3 regions of the Bacillus infantis NRRL B-14911 genome follow, and region 3 is predicted to be linked to each of the others. Evidence: predicted binding sites of a transcription regulator. Region 3 holds the regulator's gene; each other region holds the start of a gene.
What was found. The regulator LexA, encoded in region 3, represses DNA repair genes until DNA is damaged. The targets are predictions, from matches to a motif close to CGAACATATGTTCG.
Positions count from the first base shown of each region.

Region 1: N288_RS16285 (Y-family DNA polymerase) is a predicted target of LexA. The motif match lies at 1,732-1,745, and genes of this name have one in related genera.
Region 2: N288_RS11040 (rRNA methyltransferase) is a predicted target of LexA. The motif match lies at 1,506-1,519, and genes of this name have one in related genera.

Region 1 covers NC_022524.1:3,205,022-3,208,303, reverse strand. The annotation lists gene N288_RS16300 (MBL fold metallo-hydrolase) at 1-337, shown strand, start outside; gene N288_RS16295 (SDR family NAD(P)-dependent oxidoreductase) at 350-1,144, shown strand; gene N288_RS16290 (YqzH family protein) at 1,381-1,587, opposite strand; gene N288_RS16285 (Y-family DNA polymerase) at 1,858-3,117, shown strand; gene N288_RS16280 (YolD-like family protein) at 3,130-3,282, shown strand, end outside.
Region 2 covers NC_022524.1:2,207,890-2,211,171, forward strand. The annotation lists gene N288_RS11035 (staygreen family protein) at 53-529, shown strand; gene N288_RS11040 (rRNA methyltransferase) at 1,068-1,445, opposite strand; gene N288_RS11050 (nucleoside deaminase) at 1,687-2,139, shown strand; gene ade (adenine deaminase) at 2,173-3,282, shown strand, end outside.
Region 3 covers NC_022524.1:1,905,325-1,908,606, forward strand. The annotation lists gene N288_RS24660 (helix-turn-helix domain-containing protein) at 1-158, shown strand, start outside; gene N288_RS09615 (IseA DL-endopeptidase inhibitor family protein) at 272-814, opposite strand; gene N288_RS09620 (DUF4257 domain-containing protein) at 1,021-1,302, opposite strand; gene lexA (transcriptional repressor LexA) at 1,555-2,178, opposite strand; gene yneA (cell division suppressor protein YneA) at 2,337-2,669, shown strand; gene N288_RS09635 (YneB family resolvase-like protein) at 2,685-3,282, shown strand, end outside.

The DNA of each region.
Region 1 (3,282 bases), 1.3 Mb from region 3:
GCCGATGCTTCAATATAATGAGTCACTGAAAAAGCTGCTGGAGATTCCTATCAGCCTTGTTTATTCGGGCCATGGACCTGAAGTGAGCGAAGTTCCCCCGCTGATTGAAAAGAGGCTCGGCCGCCAGCATGACCGGGCAATGCAGGTTAAAGGATGGCTTGAGGAAGGGCCGCTTACTGCCTTCCAAGTATGCCAGAGGCTGTTTCCGGCCGTTTATGAACGGGAATTCACCCTGACTCTCTCGGAGACAGTAGCCCAGCTTGACTATTTGGAGTCGTTAGGAGAAATTGTTATTAAGGAGGAAGACGGCGCCTTCTTTTATACAATTGCTGAATGAGGTGGTTTTTTGCTGTCAGGACGTCTTAGAGAAAAGAATATTGTCATCACCGGGGCATCAGGAGGCATCGGAGCGGAAATGGCTGCCCTTTGCGCGGAAAGAGGAGCGAGGCTGTGGCTTTTGGCGCGGAATCAGGAAAAGCTGGAGGAGATTGCCGGTGCACTTGGAACCCGCTATGGTGCTGAAGTAAATACAGACCGGCTGGATGTTTCGGATACAGATGCGGTCCAGGCCGTTTTCGCCCGGATCCTGGGTGAGTGGGGACATGTCGATGTGCTTGTGAACAATGCCGGCTTCGGGGTATTCCGGGAAGCGCATGAAGCGCCGATCGAGGAAATAAAAGGGATGTTCGATGTTAATGTCATCGGGCTGATGGCCGCAACGAGCATGGTCCTGCCTTCTATGAGAAGCAGGAATAGCGGGCACATCATTAACATCGCATCCCAGGCAGGAAAGATCGCTACGCCAAAATCGAGCGTATATTCTGCCACGAAGCACGCTGTTTTGGGCTATTCGAACAGCCTCCGGATGGAGCTTGCTGATCTCGGGGTGCATGTGACGACTGTCAACCCGGGCCCGATTGCCACTAATTTCTTTAATATTGCAGATGAAAAAGGGACCTATGTGAAAAATGTCCAGCGTTTTATGCTGCAGCCGCGCTATGTGGCAGAAAAAGTGGTGGACAGCATGCTGACGGGCCGGAGGGAAATCAATCTCCCGCGCTGGATGAATGCCGGAAGCACCATTTATGCCCTTTTCCCGCGCCTTTTTGAAAAGGCCGGCCGGCGGGCATTCAATAAAAAATGAGTGCGGTTTTTTTTGGAGGGAATTGTAATAGTGCCTTCAGTTTTGCAGAGTTGCTAATAAAACCGGAAAGTTGCTAATAAACGGGAAAATTTGCTAATAAACTGAAAAGCTTGCTAATAAAATAAAAAAGTTGCTAATAAACTGAAAAACTTGCTAATAAAGTCAAAAATCCGCCTTTCGCCAACAAACAGGGCCCTCCAGCAGAGGGTCCTGTTTGTTTTTCATTCTTGCTGTTCTTAAAAGTAAGGAGACCCGGTGACAAATCCATATACCGCATCTTCGACTATTTCGTGCAAATCCGCTTCTGCATCTTCATTTTTCTTCTCCTCAATACGCCTGTAAAGTTCTTCAAATTCCCTGCTGCCAGGCTTGATCAAGCTGCCGTCAAAGCCGTACTGGCCAAGGCAGCCGGCCGCCATTTTGTATATCAATTTTCTGTCCATCGAGATTCCTCCCTCCTGCCATTATAGCCAATCTTTCCCCCAATGGAAGCCCGGGCCGTCAGGCTGCGAAACAATGGAAAAACAGCTTATCTGCTGGCAGGCAAACCGGAATCAAGAAATTCGTCGTAAAATTTCCATTGAATGCGAACGCATATTCGCTTAATATAGTGGGTATAATGAATTAGAACAGATGTTCTTTTTGGATATCTGAATCTGTAAGCTAATTGGGCCTAAGAGGAATGCAGCCAAGCGCCAAGGGAGAGAAAAGAAATGATCGATTACAGCACGATGCCGAACAACCAAATTTTATGTGTGGATATGAAAAGCTTTTATGCAAGCTGTTCCGCTGTGATGGAGGGCCTCGACCCGCTTGAATGCTATCTTGCTGTAGTAGGTGATAAAAAACGGAAAGGAAGCATTGTCCTCGCCGCCTCCCCGCGGATGAAAAAAGAATTTGGCGTCAAGACCGGAACCCGCTATTTTGAAATCCCGAAAGATCCCCGCATTATCGTGGTAGAACCGAAAATGGCCACCTATCTGAGAATTTCCACCGAGATTACACGTGTATTCCACCGCTATGTCCCGAAGGAAAGCATCCATACTTACAGTGTGGATGAAAGCTTCATCAAAGTTGACGGAGCTGCAAAGCTTTGGGGAGGCGCTTATACCATTGCCGAGAAAATCAAGGATGATATTGAAAGGGAGTTCCAGCTGCCCTGTGCCATCGGCATCGGCCCTAATATGCTGCTCTCCAAGCTGTGCCTTGATCTTGAGGCGAAGCAGAAGGGGATTGCTGAATGGACATACGATGATGTCAAGGAGAAGCTCTGGAAGGTTTCGCCCCTGAGGGACATGTGGGGGATCGGAAGAAGGGTGGAGAAGACCCTGAACGGGATGGGCATTTTCACTGTAGGGCAGCTGGCCCGCTATGATCTGGAAGCATTGGAAAAGAAATTCGGCATCATGGGGAACCAGCTTTACCACCATGCCTGGGGCGTTGATCTTTCCGACATCGGCGCGCCGATCATGGAGGGGCAGATCAGTTTTGGGAAAAGCCAGATCCTGCTGCGCGATTATAAGGATGAAGGGGAAATCAAGCAGGTGATCCTTGAAATGTGCGAAGAGCTGGCAAGGAGGGCCAGAAACCACCGCAAGGCGGGAAGGACAGTCAGCTTTGGCGTGGGATACAGCCAGGATGAATTTGGAGGCGGCTTCTACCGGTCGCGCACCATCGATCAGCCGACCAATGTCACCATGGATATTTACCGGGTCTGCCTGGAACTTTTTCAGGAAAATTACTCTGGGAAGACGGTCAGGAAAATTTCAATGGCCCTTGGCAATATTGTGGATGACCATGAATTCCAGCTCAGCCTTTTTGACCTGAACAGCTGGAAAAGCAGGGAGCTCGGATACACCGTCGACAGCATCCGCCGCCGTTTCGGATCCGGTGCGCTGCTGCGGGCGATATCATATACTGCGGCAGGGACAGCCAAACATCGGGCTACACTGGTCGGGGGCCATAAAATGTAAGGAGGCAGAGATATGATCCGGGACAGGGGAAGGATAAAATGGACGTCGATGATGCTCCCAGAGCATGTAAAGCTGCTCCGGGACTGGGCGAAAGAGGACACCTATGAAAAGCCGAAAGAACTGGATGAGCAGCAGCTTGAACAGATGAATGAGACACTTGCTGAA
Region 2 (3,282 bases), 300 kb from region 3:
CTTCATATGTTATAGCAAGAATAACTTCTTTCCGAAGGGAGAGCAGCTTGCTATGAGTCAATTTAATCCTCAGAAACTAAGTGTCAGGTATCTGGCTCCGGCAACAGAGCAGAAGCCTGTCGATGCTAGGAAATATACACTTACACATTCAGATGAGACTGGTGAACTGTTTCTTAGCATCGGTTGCGTTTATGATTACAGCAGCGTAAATAAAAAATTCAGGGATGAAGTTCTGGCTGAGTGGCTGCCGCAGATGGGGCAATATGTTCTTAAGGCAGCAGTATATGTGAGCGGGGGAGAGTTTGACGAAAAAACTTCGAAGATGCGGTATATGATATTCCAGCGGGAAATGGATTTAGCGCTGAAAGCAATCATTTACGGAGACAGGAGCTTTTTCACAAGCTATCCATGGCTGCTGGATTCACCAATTTATGTGCAGTTTGAGTCCGTATTTCCGCAGTTCAGCAAGATCATTTACTATGGAACGCCAAGGCAGTATTTAAATAGTTTACAGCAGCCGGTTATCTGAAAAATGACATGGGAACAAGCTCCAGGCATTGACCGGGGCTTGTTTTGCATATACGGAGGCAGAGCATGGGATTGAGTGGAATATAAAAATATTATGTAAACTAATTGAGTTTTCCGAGAAGAGGCGTTGCTTTAAAAAGAACCAGCTAAATAAGTTCATAAATCAAGAGAAACCAATAATGAGGAATAAATATATAACATATCAATAAAAGCTGCTGTAAGCATCCAGATGCCGACCTGTGAGATTGTAAGTATGCTGGAAGCCAGCAGCAGAAAGATTGAGATTGAATAATATATTAGATGAAATCAGAGTGAATTCGAAATTCATAAATTAATAAGCAAGAGATTTAAAAAAATATTAATCACTGCAATTTGGTCAAAAACACATTTAGAGTCAATTTCCTGTAAAATTTCTATTTCGTCTCACTATCTTAAGTATACTTAACTATTGAGACCTGATATTCGTTCGTTTATATGACTTCCTATAATATATATTATGTTCGGGGCGTAGTTTTAAAAAACAGGACAGCTTAAGCTGCCTACTCTATCCTGTGCTTATAACCGCTGTCTTTTGCTGACTTTATATCAATGTATCCTGCGCTGTACTCAATCACATCATTGATAAAAACATCATGTTTCTTGGCGAAGGTTTTTACCTGTTCAATCAGGCTGCTGTCATATGTAGTTTTGTACTGGATTCTGTCTTTAGGCCGATTTTTCTTATTGAAATCAATATAATCCTGCTCAAGGACTTTTTTGAGTCCTGTTTCGAGTAAATAATTCACATGGGTATCATGTTCATAAGCCAGTTCATTCAGGTTTTCAATCAACGCTTTGCTGATATTAGTCCTAAACTTTACCCTTGATTCATCTGTTCTTTGAATCAGTTTTCCGTCAACCTTTTTCCACATGTTCATTCACCTTCCTGATAAGAAACTCTATATCAATCATTATAGCATGTGCTGTTTTTAGCGAAAAGAACATATGTTCTATGTCAGTAAAATTGTTCACTTTGTCATCTTTCTTCCATTTTTTAAGCCCTTTATATAAATTTCCTGTCAGATTTCCTCCCAAACCGAATGCTTTTTTATCCCTATCACTCCAATAATATATAAAATACCTTAAATTGGAGTGATCCTGTTGACGAACCTTTATTTTATGGAAAATGCAGTAGAGGCTGCTTTGGAGAATGCTGCTGCCCATCTGGGAGGTCCTTTTGGAGCGGTTGTTGTGAAGGATGGCACGGTGATCGGCACAGGCACAAACCGGGTCACTTCGCTTAATGATCCTACAGCACATGCAGAAATACAGGCGATCCGTGCTGCCTGCCTGCATCTTCAGGATTTCCAGCTGAGCGGCTGTGAAATCTATACCAGCTGTGAGCCATGCCCAATGTGCTTTGGCGCTATCTACTGGGCTCGCCCAAAAGCAGTATATTTTGCCTGTACAAAAGAAGATGCAGCCGCTGCAGGATTTGATGATCAGTTTATTTATGAGCAGCTCTCCCTCCCGCTTGAACAGCGCAGCATAGAAATGCGGCAGGTTAAAATGGATGAAGCTTTAATGCCGTTTAAATTGTGGGAGAAGTCTTTTTCTAAGATTGATTATTGAGATATAAAGTACTTCCTTTTTAGGAGGATAAAAATGATAAAAGAACGATTGATACGCCGGATTGCAGTGGCTGCCGGCAGAGAGCCTGCTGATTTGGTCATTAAAAATGGAAAGATCATAGATGTTTTTAACGGTGAGGTCATTTATGGGGATATTGCCATTGCAGACGGGTATATCGCGGGCATTGGCGAGTATGAGGGCCATAAGATTTTCGATGCAAAAGGAAGCTATATTTCTCCTGGATTCATTGACGGCCATGTCCATATTGAATCCTCCCTTCTGACCCCCGGGGAATTTGCCAGGGTGCTGCTGACTCATGGTGTGACTGCTGCTGTGGCAGATCCGCATGAAATTGCGAATGTATCAGGCATTTCCGGTCTGCAGTACATGCTGGATGCTTCTGAAGGACTGCCTTTTGATTTTTATTTTATGCTGCCTTCCTCAGTTCCTGCTGCTGATTTTGAATATGCCGGTGCAAGGCTGGATTCTCTTGATCTAAAGCCATTCTTTAGCCATCCCAGAGTTCTTGGGCTTGGAGAAGTCATGAACTACCCTGCTGTATTGAATGCACATACTGACATGATCGTGAAAATCATTGCAGCAGAATCTGCCGGGAAAAAAATCGATGGCCATGCTGCAGGCTTAGGCGCATCCGGGTTAAATGTGTATAGTGCTGCGGGCATCCGCACCGATCATGAAGCAATAACCGCTGAAGAAGCAAAGGAAAGATTGCGTAAAGGGATGTATTTGATGATCCGCGAAGGAACTGCAGCAAAGGATCTTGAGAAACTGCTGCCTGCAGTCCATCAGCAGAACAGCCGCAGATGTCTGTTTGTCACAGATGACAAGCATTTGGATGACCTGCTTGAGGAAGGAAGCATTGACCACCATATCAGGCTGGCAGTGAAGTCAGGCCTCCCTCCTATAACTGCCATTCAAATGGCGACCCTGAATGCAGCAGAGTGTTTTGGTTTGAAGGATCAGGGAGCGCTGGCCCCTGGGTATAAAGCTGATATGGTTTTCCTTGAATCGCTTGAAGAGCTGATCATTGAGCGGGTATTTAAAGAAGGCGTTGAAGTCGTTTCCGCTGGTAAACTTTTGCCAAAAGGCTGTTTTAGAGGCGTGCCTCCTGCTGCTATGCTC
Region 3 (3,282 bases):
TACTAGATACCAAAGAAACATCAGGAACATTCGCAGAATATGAATATAACAATGAAGTACACACTCATTATATAGTAGGATATCCCCTGCTAGGGGAAGAAGGCGAATTAATTGGCATTGGTACATTTGGGATCAAAATAAATGCTTTGGGTTTATAATTCCTGGATTAATGTAGGATGCAGATATTCTAGATGGCCATAAACAAATAGCGCGGCCAGCTAAAAAGGGAAATGCCTTGAACAAAAGTTCAAGGTATTTCCCTTTTCTTATACTATCTCACTGCATCAAAAGCATTGATTTGCCACTTCCCGCGTACCTTTACAAACGTAACCTTTTTCTTTTCATGCTGCTTTTCGCCGTAAGGCACCGTGAATTCAAACTGGCGGATATCTTTCCTGGAATAGATCAGCTTTGCCTTAGCTTTATTCCACTGGAGCAGGCTGCCGCCATCGGCATTTGGCTGTGCCATTTTTCCTTTATACTCAATGAATCTGTATTTCTTGTAGCCTTTATCGATTGCATTTAAGGTGAAAGATTCGTTAAGGTACTTGGTCAGCTTTGCTTTCGTATTGATTTCACTGCAAAGGTAGCGATATTCTGTGCCTTTGTACTGAAAAGTCTTGATGGAGCAGGCTGTATTCTTCTTAGATGGGATATGTCCGTTCATAGCATTCCAGTGATGCACACGTGCGCTCTGCGCCAGTTCGACTGCTTTTTTGCTGCTTAAATCTCCGCTCGCGGATTTGGCCGAGGCGCCAAGGCTGAAAGTAAACAGGGCGACAGCAGCCAGCAGGATGGATAATAATTTTTTCATTTTAAAGCCTCCAATAAGTTGTAGTCACTTGCTAACCTTATATTATCGTTCCATCTCTTCAAAAGAGTTACAGAAAGGTTACCGAAATGCAGATAATTGTTTACAGTTTTCAGGCATAAAAAGAGCCTCTGCCCAATTTCCCGGGAGAGGCTTCTTACGTCTTTACTTTTGCTGTTTTAAGCATAGCTTCTGCATTTCCTCCTGCTTCATTTCTTTTCGGCCCTGATGAGGTCAAGGCTGCGGATCAGAGCTTCACCGCCAAGTCCTGCCAGCATGGACAGGAATGCTACCTTTAAGAGGGAGCTTGCATCTGATGAAAACACAAGCAGCGCTGAGGCGAGTGATCCTAATACCATTTCCTCCAAAAAGCCGAGATAGATGAATTGCTTTGTTCTTTTCGGCATGATCAGCTTCCCGTGCTTCTTAAGATGCCCAACCGCGCCGACAAGGCCACCAATGAATATTGCGAAGACGACATGCTGCCACATTTGCCTCACACTCCTAAAGCCGGTATTTTTGGTGCGACCTTAGGTCAATCATGGTGCTGTCTCTATTATATAACAGAGCGGGAGAGGAAAGATATGCATAAATCGACTGAATTTTCAGCACACAGCGAATGGTACATATGTACTCTTCAGGAAAAAGTAAGCAGCAAAGATGCGACTATTCTAGTGCTCGCAAGGTTTTTGGGCAGAAAAAAACCCAGGCAACACATGGCCCGGGCTGAGAGAATCATATAATCAGTGGATATGGCGGTAGACGCCAATGACCTTGCCAAGAATGGAAACATTCCTGAGAATGATAGGCTCCATTGTAGAGTTTTCAGGCTGAAGCCTGATATAATCCCTTTCCTTGAAGAAACGCTTGACAGTTGCTTCATCCTCATCTGTCATTGCAACGACGATATCGCCATTGTTGGCTGACTGCTGCTGGCGGACGATGACATAGTCTCCGTCAAGGATGCCGGCTTCAATCATACTTTCACCCATGATTTCAAGCATGAAGACCTGTTCGGCTGCCGGTGCCATGCTTTCAGGAAGCGGGAAGAACTCTTCTACATTTTCAATCGCAGTGATCGGCTGTCCTGCTGTAACCTTCCCGAGGATAGGAACGTTGACGACATTATTCCTTGGAATGTGAGATGTTTCATCAAGCTCCAGGATTTCAATTGCACGCGGCTTTGTCGGATCCCTTCTGATCATCCCTTTGCTTTCAAGGCGGGCAAGATGCCCATGCACAGTCGAGCTGGAGGCCAGGCCGACTGCTTCCCCAATTTCCCTGACTGAAGGGGGATAGCCCTTCGCTTTCACTTCTTCCTTGATAAATTCGAGTATATCCTGCTGCCTTTTTGATATTTTAGCCATGTATTCGCACCCCGTATGGTTATTATTGATTAAATTATAGCATGTACCCGGAACAGATACAAACATAAGTTCGAATTTTTGTTGACGGAAAACACATGTTCGGTTTATAATAAATTTAACGAAATGCGAACATATATTCTTGCGGTGGGGTGTCTTGTATGAAAAAATTGTGGAATCAATACTCATATGCTATTATACTTATCGTTTTAAGCTTTGGGGCGGCTTTGCTGCTTACCGGATACGACAGAATTTTCGGTGAAGAAGACTACATAAAGGTGACGGTTGATGAAGGAGATACATTATGGGGGCTGTCTCAGCAATTTTCGGACAAGCATAAGCTGTCTGCAGAAGACTTTGTGATGTGGGTGGAAGAGGAGAATGGAATCGCCGGCAGTGCAATCCAAGCGGGGGAGCAGATTATGATCCCGGTTAAAGCAGACAGCCATACAAGGCAGCTGCAGGATGATCTGCAGAACTTTGCGGGTGAATGACATAAAGGAGCATATATGAAAGCAGTAATCTATTGCAGGGTATCGACAACAAAAGAAGCGCAGGAAACATCCCTGGAGAGGCAGGAGGAGGAACTGACTGCGCTTGCCGGGGAAAAAGGCTTTGAAGTAGCCGCGATCATCAGGGAACAGGCAAGCGGGTATGACCTGGAGAGGGACGGTGTACTCGAGCTTCTTGATCTTATAAAGGATGAAGGCATCAAAGCGGTCCTTATCCAGGATGAAACGAGGCTCGGAAGGGGCAATGCCAAAATCGCCCTGCTTCACTTCATATATAAAGAGGGCGCTGTGCTCTACAGCATTTCCCACAATGGTGAGCTGCAGCTTTCCGAATCAGATTCCATGGTTCTTAATATCGTCTCGATGGTGGAAGAATATCAGCGCAAGCTGCATAATATCAAGATCAAAAGAGGCATGAAAAGGGCAGTGGACAAAGGATTCAGGCCAGAGAAGAACCTGAAGAATCTGGGGGAGCACTCTGGAAGGGAACGGATCGAGGTTCCAATAGAAGAAATTGTCCGCCTGAGAGCCAGCAGGCTGACATTTTCGGAGATCGCGGCAACTCTCAGGGGCTTCGGCTATCCCATTTCCAAGG